2 regions of the Streptomyces sp. NPDC001443 genome follow, and region 1 is predicted to be linked to the other one. Evidence: riboswitches for the same ligand, from Rfam matches in the RefSeq annotation. Region 1 holds a riboswitch; the other holds the start of a gene.
The links. Region 1 has a riboswitch for cobalamin ahead of ACWC24_RS09350 (CbtB domain-containing protein). Riboswitches for the same ligand answer to the same signal wherever they lie in the genome.
Positions count from the first base shown of each region.

Region 1 (4,567 bases):
GGCCCGTCGGCTGGAAGGCTCCCAGTTGGGACAGGTCGTAGCCGAACGTGAACGTCTTGGCGGCGCGGTCCTGCATGTTGGCGCCGCCCGCGGACCAGTAGACGCTCCTCGCCTCGCGCGGGATCACGGTGCTCATGATTCCGCTGCCGAGGCCGTACAGCATGAACAGGTACGTGTCCCTGCGCCGGTTGAAGTCGGCGGCACGGGCCAGCTTGGCGGGGTCGGCCCAGGTGGGCAGCACGTTGACCTGTTGCAGGTACGCGGTGAACTCGGCCGGTACGCCGCCGGGCAGCGGGTCGTTGTTGTTCACCCACGACGCCCAGGCCGTGTTGATCGTCGGCACGTGTCCGTTGTCGAGCATCGAAGCCATCAGAGGGTCCGCCAGGCTGTCCCAGATCCACTCCGGGCCGGTTCCGGCGGCGGCCGCGGACACCGAGCCCGTCGACGCCCAGGCCCGGGCGGGGCCGGTCACACCCACGAGACCGAGCGCGACACCGAGTGACAGAGCCTTGCGCCTGCTGAGGTTCTCCATTGACTTACCTGCTTCCCTGATGGGTCAGATGATTACAAGTTCCGTCGCAGACTTGCCAGTTGCACGATCAACACGCGATGAACCTTGTCGCGCAGATGTGATTTTCGATTAACATAGCGAGGTGCGTAGCGGTCGGCAATGGTGGTGACCGAGGGCGCTGACGGGCAGCGGGTGACAGGCGGCGCGCGACGGGCGGCGGGCGGCGGGCGGCACTTCACCGTGGCCGTCGGCGCCGACGGCCGGTACGCCGGGCCGGATACCCTCATGGGCCCCGGACCGGCAGTCCGGGATCCGCACAGGAGGAGCGACCACGTGACGAGCCGTGTCACCTTCATCACGCCCGCGACGAGTTCGTCGCTGCGCCGGGCTCGTTTCGACGACGGTGACCCGATCGACGACCGCGGTGCCGCGCGGGCCCGGGCGGCGGCCGGCTCCCTGCCGCCGGCCGTCCGCGTCCTCGCCTCACCGAGCGTGCGCTGCCGCCGGACGGCCGCGGAACTGGGTCTCGACGCGACCGGCGAACCGGCGCTCGCGGGCGGGGACATGGGGCGCTGGCGTGGCCTGACCCTCGACGAGGTCGCCGCCGCGGAGCCGCAGGAGCTGGCGCGCTGGCTGTCCGACCCGGGGGCCGCTCCGCACGGCGGGGAGTCGGTGCGGGACGTATGCGATCGGGTCGCCCGCTGGCTGGAGGCGTCGGCGGGAAGCGACGGCAGGGTGCTGGCCGTGGTGGAGCCGGAGATCGTACGGGCCGCGGTGATCCATGCGTTGGCGGCTCCCGAGGCCGCCTTCTGGCGCCTCGACGTGCCGCCGCTGACGGCGACCGAGCTCACCGGACGCGCGCACCGCTGGAACCTCCGGCTCGGCCGGCCGCTAGGTCCTGTGACGGCCGGCCCGCAGGACTGACCGCGCACCTCACCCGCGGCGCATCGCCCTCGGCGCATCACCGACAGCACACGCCACCGCATGCACGGGTCACCGGACGCACACGTCACTGACGCCGAGAGGGCCCGCGGACGGATCCGCGGGCCCTCTCGGCGTGACGACGGGGTCGCTACGGGGCGGTCACCGCCGAACCCGCGGCGACCCGTGCGGGCTTCGGGTGCAGCAGTCTCTCGGCCAGTTCGCCGAAGACGAGGCCGAAGCCCGCCCACAGCGTGGCCTGGATGGCGAGGGCGGAGAGCCGGAACCGCCACAGCAGGGTGGCCGGGAAGTCCGCCGGGACCTCGTTGACGACGGGCAGGAACGCGTACGCCAGGCCGATCACGGCGATGAAGCCGAGGACGGCGACGACGGTGGCGTACCAGGTGCCCAGTCTCGGTGCGAGCCGCTTGCCCGCGATCACCGCGGCGACCGCGAGGAGCACGCTGAGGACCATCATCAGGAAGTACAGCGTGGTGCGCTTGCCGATGGTGTCGGGGTCGCCGACCGACGGCGGGTTGGCGGGGTACTTCAGGAACGGCACGACGTAGACGGCGAGCAGCGCGGTCCCCGACAGCAGCAGCGCGGTGGCGCGGGGGCCGAAGCGGCCGACGCGCCCGAGGGCGAAGCAGAAGGCGAGGGCGGCGATGCCGCCGAACGCCACGCCGTAGATCAGCACGCCGGTGGCGAGGCCGGCGGTGGACTGGAGGCTGCGGGAGACGAGTTCGACCTCGTGCTCGTGGGCGTGCGCGTGCGCCTCCTCGAAGCCGATCGCGCTGTCCACGCTCGGCTCACCGAGGAAGTAGGCGACGATCAGGGCGAGCACGCCGACCTCGAGGCCGGCGAGCATGCCCCGCACGAGCAGGTTTCTCACTGTTGCGGAGTTCACGGGAGTTCGGCGCCCCTCGTCAGTGGCAGGGGAAGCCGAGCAGGTGGCGGGCGTCGTGCACCCACTCGTGGACGTCCTCGCCGGAGACGACGGAGGTGGCGCCCTGCTCGGCGCCGACGAAGTACAGCAGGACCAGCATCAGGATGCCGAAGAAGACCGCCCAGGGGGCAATGTCCTTCAACGGCAGCTTGCCGGTGACGACGGGGGTGGTGGCGGTCGGCTGAGCGACGTGCTGCGCCATGGCAGGGCCTCCTCTGGGAGTTCGCGTCCCATCTCGGTGGTGCACAGGACGACGGCCCCGGGTCTGACTCGCGATGCGCCCCGTCGAGGAGGCATCGTCCACAGTGGCGCGACCGTGCCGGATTCTCACCGGCTTCCGTGATCCCGTCGTCGTATCAGAACGACAGTACCGTGTGTCGTATGCAGGGCCAATAGCGCGTCAGCAGGGGTGATCCCGTGCCTACTTGGGACGCCCAGCGTCAGGAGGCGGGCAGCAGCGGGCGCAGCGGAGTGGCTGTCAGCAGGCGCGCCAGCGTGTCCGCCCGGCGCCGCACCAAGGTCATGAGGCCCTGGGCGACGAGTCCGCCGACGAGGATTCCCGCGACCACGTCGTGCGGATAGTGCACGCCGACCCAGACCCGGGACACGCCCATCGCCAGCGCGGCCACGACCGCCACCGCGCCCAGCCGGCGCGAGACGGACAGCAGGGCCACGGCGCACGCGGCGGCGATCACCGTGTGGTTGCTGGGGAACGACCAGTCACCGGGTGCCGGACACGTCTCCAGGGTGCGCACGTGCAGCGTCAGGCACGGCCGGGTCTCGCGGACCAGCAGCTTCAGCACGGAGTCCACGCCGTAGGCCAGCACCGCGACCACCGGCACGGCCAGGGCCGTCACCGTCCGCGCGGCCCCCTCGCGCCGGGCCCGCCACCAGCCGACGACCATCAGGACGGCGAACAGGGCGAGTCCGTACGTCGACCACGCCGACACCGCGGTGTCCAGCCATCCGGGCGAACGCCCCGCGAGACCGACCACGTCCCGGTAGGCGGAGCCGTCCATCGACGCGCCGCCGAAAGCGGTGTTCATCGGCATGAGTTCTTCCCTTCGCACCCCGTGGACTGCGGGACACCAGGCGTCCGGCCGGAGTCCGACACGTCCACAGCAGTCGACTACAGACGTGTAGTCGGTCTACGACACTGTAGACGATCAGGGAGGGTGAGGCGTTCCCGCGACGGGCGGGAGCGGGAGAAACCGGACCCGACGGGCCGGGCGCCCTCAGAGTGCCGAGCGCCGTGCGAGCAGGAGCAGGACCAGCAGGCCGGGAGCCATCGGCAGCCACGCGGTGAGCAGGCGGTAGCCGAGGACGGCCGAGATCGCCGCCCGTCCCGGCGCCCCGTCCGCGGTGAGAGCCAGGGCGAGCGCGGCGTCCAGGGAACCGAGACCGCCGGGCGTGGGCAGCAGCGCGGCCGCACCGCTGGCGACGAGGTACGCCATGACCACATGGCCCGTGGACAGCCCGAGGCCGAGCGCGTGGACGACGGCGACGACCACCCCGGCGTGCAGCAGCGCGAACGCGGTCGAGCCGCCCCACAGCGCCCAGGCCCGCGCCCGGGACCGGTGCACCTCCCGCACCTCCGCGAGAGCCCGGCCCACGGCACGCCGCAGCCGGGCGCTCGCCGCGACGGCCAGCACCACGGCCCCGGCCGCCACCGGCAGCAGCAGCACCAGCCCCTGCGGCACGCGCGCCGGCACCCGTACGGTGTCCGGCGAGGTCAGCAGCAGGGTCAGGCCCAGCACGCAGCGGACCAGCCCGCCGGCCGCCGCCTTCACCGCGAGCGCGGTCGCCGAACGGGTCGCGGACAGCCCGCACCGGGTCAGGAAGCGCAGGTTGACCAGGGTCGCCCCGGCCCCGGCCGGGAGGAGATGGTTGGCGGCGGACGCGGCGAACTGTGCGGCCACCAGCCTTCGCCGTGGCAGCCGTTCGGTCACCGCGCCCTGCTGGACGACGGCCGCGCACACCCAGGTCGACGCGGCGGCGACGCACGCGAGCAACAGCCACGCGCGGTCGGCGGCGGCGAGCCGGTCGGCCCCGCTGTCGAGGACGTCCCGGCGCGCGACGAGGACCCCACAGGCGGCCAGGAGTACCGCGAGCGTGACCCCCAGCCGCCAGTACCGGCGTCGGCCCGTGCTCACCGGCAGGTCGGTCGCGGTCACGCCGGTCCTCGGGCG
Region 1 is NZ_JBSFIA010000006.1:44,801-49,367, forward strand. Features, by position in the region: gene ACWC24_RS09335 (oxygenase MpaB family protein) at 1-532, opposite strand, end outside; gene ACWC24_RS09340 (histidine phosphatase family protein) at 845-1,435, shown strand; gene ACWC24_RS09345 (CbtA family protein) at 1,584-2,339, opposite strand; gene ACWC24_RS09350 (CbtB domain-containing protein) at 2,359-2,580, opposite strand; cobalamin riboswitch at 2,617-2,769, opposite strand; gene ACWC24_RS09355 (phosphatase PAP2 family protein) at 2,819-3,424, opposite strand; gene ACWC24_RS09360 (lysylphosphatidylglycerol synthase domain-containing protein) at 3,614-4,552, opposite strand.

Region 2 (4,567 bases), on a different contig from region 1:
CTCGGCCGTCAGCAGGTGCGGCGTCAGCCCCGGCACCGAGGACGCGGTCAGCCACAGCCGGCACATCCACTCCAGCTGTGCCGTGCGGTCGTAGGCCTGGTCGAGGGTGGCGCCGTGGGTGAGGGTGCCGTGGTTCTGGAGGAGACAGCCGGTGCGGTCGACCAGGGCCAGGCGCACGTTCTCGGCCAGCCGCTCGGAGCCGTAGGGCGCGTAGGGGGCGACCCGGACGGGTCCGCCGAGGGCCGCGGCCATGTAGTGGATCGTCGGGAGTTCGGGGACGAGCGTGGAGACGGCCGTGGCGTGCACGGCGTGGGTGTGCACCACGGCCCGGGCGTCGCAGGCGCGGTAGACGGCGAGGTGCATGGGCAGTTCGCTGGTCGGGACGAGGCTGCCGAGCACCCGCCGGCCCGCCAGGTCGACCCCGGTGATGTCGTCCGGTGTCAGCCGGTCGTAGGGCACGCCGGACGGCGTGACCAGCACGGTGTCCCCGACCCGGACGGAGACGTTGCCCGAGGTGCCGACGACCAGTCCGTCGGAGACGGTCCGGCGGGCCGTCCCGACCAGCGCGTCCCAGGCACGCGCCTCGTCCTCGCCCACACCCCGGCCGCCCGGTTCGCTCCGTATGCCTTTGATGTCCCGGGCGCCTCGCTCGCCCCGCCCGCCGTGTCGTCGCTCACTCATGCCGCGATCCTGCCAGGCGCGCCACCGGCCGGCCGCCGGTCACGCAGCGTAGCCGTTTCGGGCCCGTCGGCATACGACGGCGGTGACGACCCGCCGAGAGGCGGAATCCCGGCAAGCGGTCCGGCGGGATCGCGGCTCCAGGCCGCTCACCTGGGGTGACCGGTCATGCGGGGTACGTATCAGTAGCACCAAGCGGAGGATCATTCTCCTGTTGGTGACACCACAAAGCCCGTCCCAGTTCACCTTCCGTTCACCCAGGTTACTTACGTTCATCGCACCAACGACTTCGAACGATTGCCTGGGTAAATGGAAAACTTCTCGCTGATCCTCGCGATTGTGGTGGTAACTGCACTCGCGTTCGATTTCACGAACGGTTTTCACGACACCGCCAACGCGATGGCCACGACCATCTCGACCGGTGCGCTCAAGCCCAAGGTTGCGGTGGCCATGTCGGCCGTCCTCAACCTCGTGGGCGCCTTCCTCTCCGTGGAGGTCGCCAACACGATCTCCAAGGGTCTCGTCGACGAGACCGGCATCCGACCCGAGGTCATCTTCGCCGCCCTGGTCGGCGCGATCCTCTGGAATCTGCTGACCTGGCTGGTGGGCCTGCCGTCCAGCTCCTCGCACGCCCTCATGGGCGGTCTGATCGGCGCCACCGTCGCCTCGGCCGGCGTGGGCGCCGTCCACGGCGACGTGCTGGTCACCAAGGTCCTCATCCCCGCCGTCGCGGCCCCGATCGTGGCGGGCGTCGCCTCGATGCTGGCCACCCGCTTCTCCTACACCCTGGGCAAGAAGGCCGACAGCAAGGCCGCCGCGAAGGGCTACCGCACCGGCCAGATCGCCTCGGCCGGCCTGGTCTCCCTGGCCCACGGCACCAACGACGCCCAGAAGACGATGGGCATCATCACCCTCGCCCTGGTCGCCGGCGGCGCCATCGCGCCCGGCTCCAACCCGCCGGTCTGGGTCATCCTCTCCGCCGGTCTCGCCATCGCGCTCGGCACCTCCCTGGGCGGCTGGCGCATCATCCACACGATGGGCAAGGGCCTGACCGACCTCCAGCCGCAGCAGGGCTTCGCCGCCCAGACCAGCGCCGCGACGGTCATCCTGGCCTCCTCCCACCTCGGCTTCTCCCTCTCCACCACGCACGCCGTCTCCGGCTCCGTGATGGGCGCGGGCCTCGGCCGCAAGGGCGGAGTCGTTCGCTGGTCCACCGCGACCCGCATGTTCGTCGCCTGGGGCCTGACCCTGCCGGCCGCCGGCCTGGTCGGCGCGCTCGCCGAGTCCGTGACGAACCTGGGCGACTGGGGCACCGCGGCCGTCGCCGTCTTCCTGATCGCCGCCAGCGCCGCGATCTGGAAGGTCTCCCGGCGCGAGACCGTCGACCACAACAGCGTCACCGCCTCCGAGGAGCCGGCCGGCGTGGTGACCCAGGCGATCGCCATGGTGGCCCCGCCCCCCACGGGCACGGTGACCGAGAACCTCACGGCCACCATCCCCTCCCCGGCCGCCGCCCCGATGGTCACCGTCGACCCGGCGACGGCGTCGGTCCCGCCGACCGCCGCCTGAGCCCCGCGCACCCGGTTAAGTAAGGAAGCATCGGTATGAACATCGACTGGGCAGCCCTGGGCTCCGTGTTCGGCGTCAGCCTCGTGGCCACCGTGGGCCTCGTGGCCCTGTTCACCCTCGGCATCATGGGTCTCTCCCGCCAGGAGCGGGCCTCCGCGCAGGGCGGCGGCGCCGCGCTCGCGGTGACGGGCGCGTACGCGTGCTTCGCGGCCTGCGCGGCCGCGGTGGGCTACGGGATCTGGCTGATCGTCGCCTGAACCGCCGCCATCCGGCACACCGTTCACCAAGGGCGGGAAGAACCCACGGGTTCTTCCCGCCCTCGCCGTTGCCCGCCCATCCCGTCGCCCGCGCTTCCCACTCGTCACCCGCCCATCCCGCCGCCCGCCGTGTGTGGGGCTTCACACACTCCTCCGTCCCAGGTCAAGAGCAGGTTGACGGCCCTTCAGGGCCCGTGGTGGACTTCCGGAGCCATCTACGACGACACATGAGGAAGCCGGTGCGAATCCGGCGCGGTCCCGCCACTGTGACCGGGGTAGCAATCCCCGGGAGCCAGGAACTCTCGCCGTCGGTCTCGTCGAACCAGGGCGTGGACACCCTGAGTGAGGACATGTCGCCATGCTCGGCTGCCGATTGAGTCTCAGCACCAGGTCACTGCCCGGTACCGCCACGATCGGCTGAGCCGGTGCGTGCCGATCGCGTCTTCGCGTACGGCGCCACCGCGGGCCTCCTGGGCGACCTGTTCCTCGGCGATCCACGCCGCGGACACCCGGTCGCGCTGTTCGGGCGCGCGGCCGCGGCCGTGGAACAGGCGTTGTGGCGGGACCATCGAGGACAGGGCGCGCTGCACACCGTGGTGTGCGCCGGCGGCGCCGTGGCGCTCGGGGTCGTGGCCGCCCGCGCCGTACGTACCTCCGGCGCCGCCTCCGTGGCCCTCACCGCCGCCGCCACCTGGGCCGTCGTCGGGGGCACCTCGCTCGCCCGGGAGGCCCGCGCCATCGGGCGCGCCCTGGAGGCCGGGGACGTCGCGGGCGCCCGCGCCCGGCTGCCGCATCTGTGCGGCCGGGACCCCCAGGCCCTCGACGCGGACGGCGTAGCCCAAGCGGTCGTCGAGTCGGTCGCCGAGAACACCTCCGACGCCGTCGTCGGCGCGCTGGTGTGGGGAGCCGTCGGCGGGGTGCCGGGGCTGCTCGGCTTCCGCGCCGTGAACACCCTCGACGCCATGGTCGGCCACAAGTCGCCCCGCCACCGCCGCTACGGATGGGCCTCGGCCCGGCTCGACGACGCCGCCGGCTGGCCGGGGGCCCGCCTCACGGCCGCCCTCGCGACCCTGGCCGGCGACGATCCGCGCGGGGCCGTACGGGCCTGGCGCGCCGACGCCGCCAGGCACCCCAGTCCCAACGCCGGTCCCGTGGAGGCCTCGTTCGCCGGGTCCCTCGGCGTACGGCTCGGCGGGACCCTCTCCTACGCCGGGCGGGTCGAGCACCGGCCCGTGCTCAACGGCGCCCACGGACGGGCCGTCCGTGTCTCGGACATCGACCGGGCGGTACGGCTGTCCCGGCGCGTCGGCTGGCTCGCGCTCGGCGTCTGCGCCGCCGCGCGGCTCCTCGTGAAGGAACGTGACTCATGAACGGTGGTCTCCTGGTCGCCGGCACCACCTCCGACGCCGGCAAGAGCGTCGTCACCGCGGGGATCTGCCGGTGGCTGGTGCGCCAGGGCGTCAAGGTCGCGCCCTTCAAGGCGCAGAACATGTCCCTCAACTCGTTCGTGACCCGCGAGGGCGCGGAGATCGGACGGGCCCAGGCCATGCAGGCCCAGGCCTGCCGGATCGAGCCGACCGCGCTGATGAACCCCGTGCTGCTCAAGCCCGGCAGCGACCGCAGCAGCCAGGTCGTCCTCATGGGCAGGCCGGTGGGCGAGATGAGCGCGCGCGGGTTCTTCGGGGGGTCCGAAGGCTCCTCCGGCTCGTCCCCCGGGAACCGGCTGCGCGGCGGGCGGCAGGAAGCGCTGCTGGGCACCGTCCTCGACTGCCTCGCCGAGCTGCGGGGCACGTACGACGCGGTGATCTGCGAAGGGGCCGGCAGTCCGGCCGAGATCAACCTGCGCCGGACCGACATCGTGAACATGGGCGTCGCCCGCAACGCGCGGCTGCCCGTCCTCGTCGTCGGCGACATCGACCGCGGCGGTGTCTTCGCCTCCTTCTTCGGCACGGTCGCCCTGCTCTCGCCCGAGGACCAGGAACTGGTCGCCGGGTTCCTCGTCAACAAGTTCCGGGGCGACGTCTCCCTGCTCGAACCCGGACTCGACATGCTGCACGGCCTCA
Region 2 is NZ_JBSFIA010000031.1:19,339-23,905, forward strand. Features, by position in the region: gene ACWC24_RS28100 (class II aldolase/adducin family protein) at 1-681, opposite strand, end outside; gene ACWC24_RS28105 (anion permease) at 988-2,247, shown strand; gene ACWC24_RS28110 (hypothetical protein) at 2,283-2,504, shown strand; cobalamin riboswitch at 2,683-2,828, shown strand; gene ACWC24_RS28115 (cobalamin biosynthesis protein) at 2,930-3,874, shown strand; gene ACWC24_RS28120 (cobyric acid synthase) at 3,871-4,567, shown strand, end outside.
Region 2: it holds a riboswitch for cobalamin, as region 1 does, so the genes downstream of both, ACWC24_RS28115 (cobalamin biosynthesis protein) here and ACWC24_RS09350 (CbtB domain-containing protein) in region 1, are expected to answer to the same signal.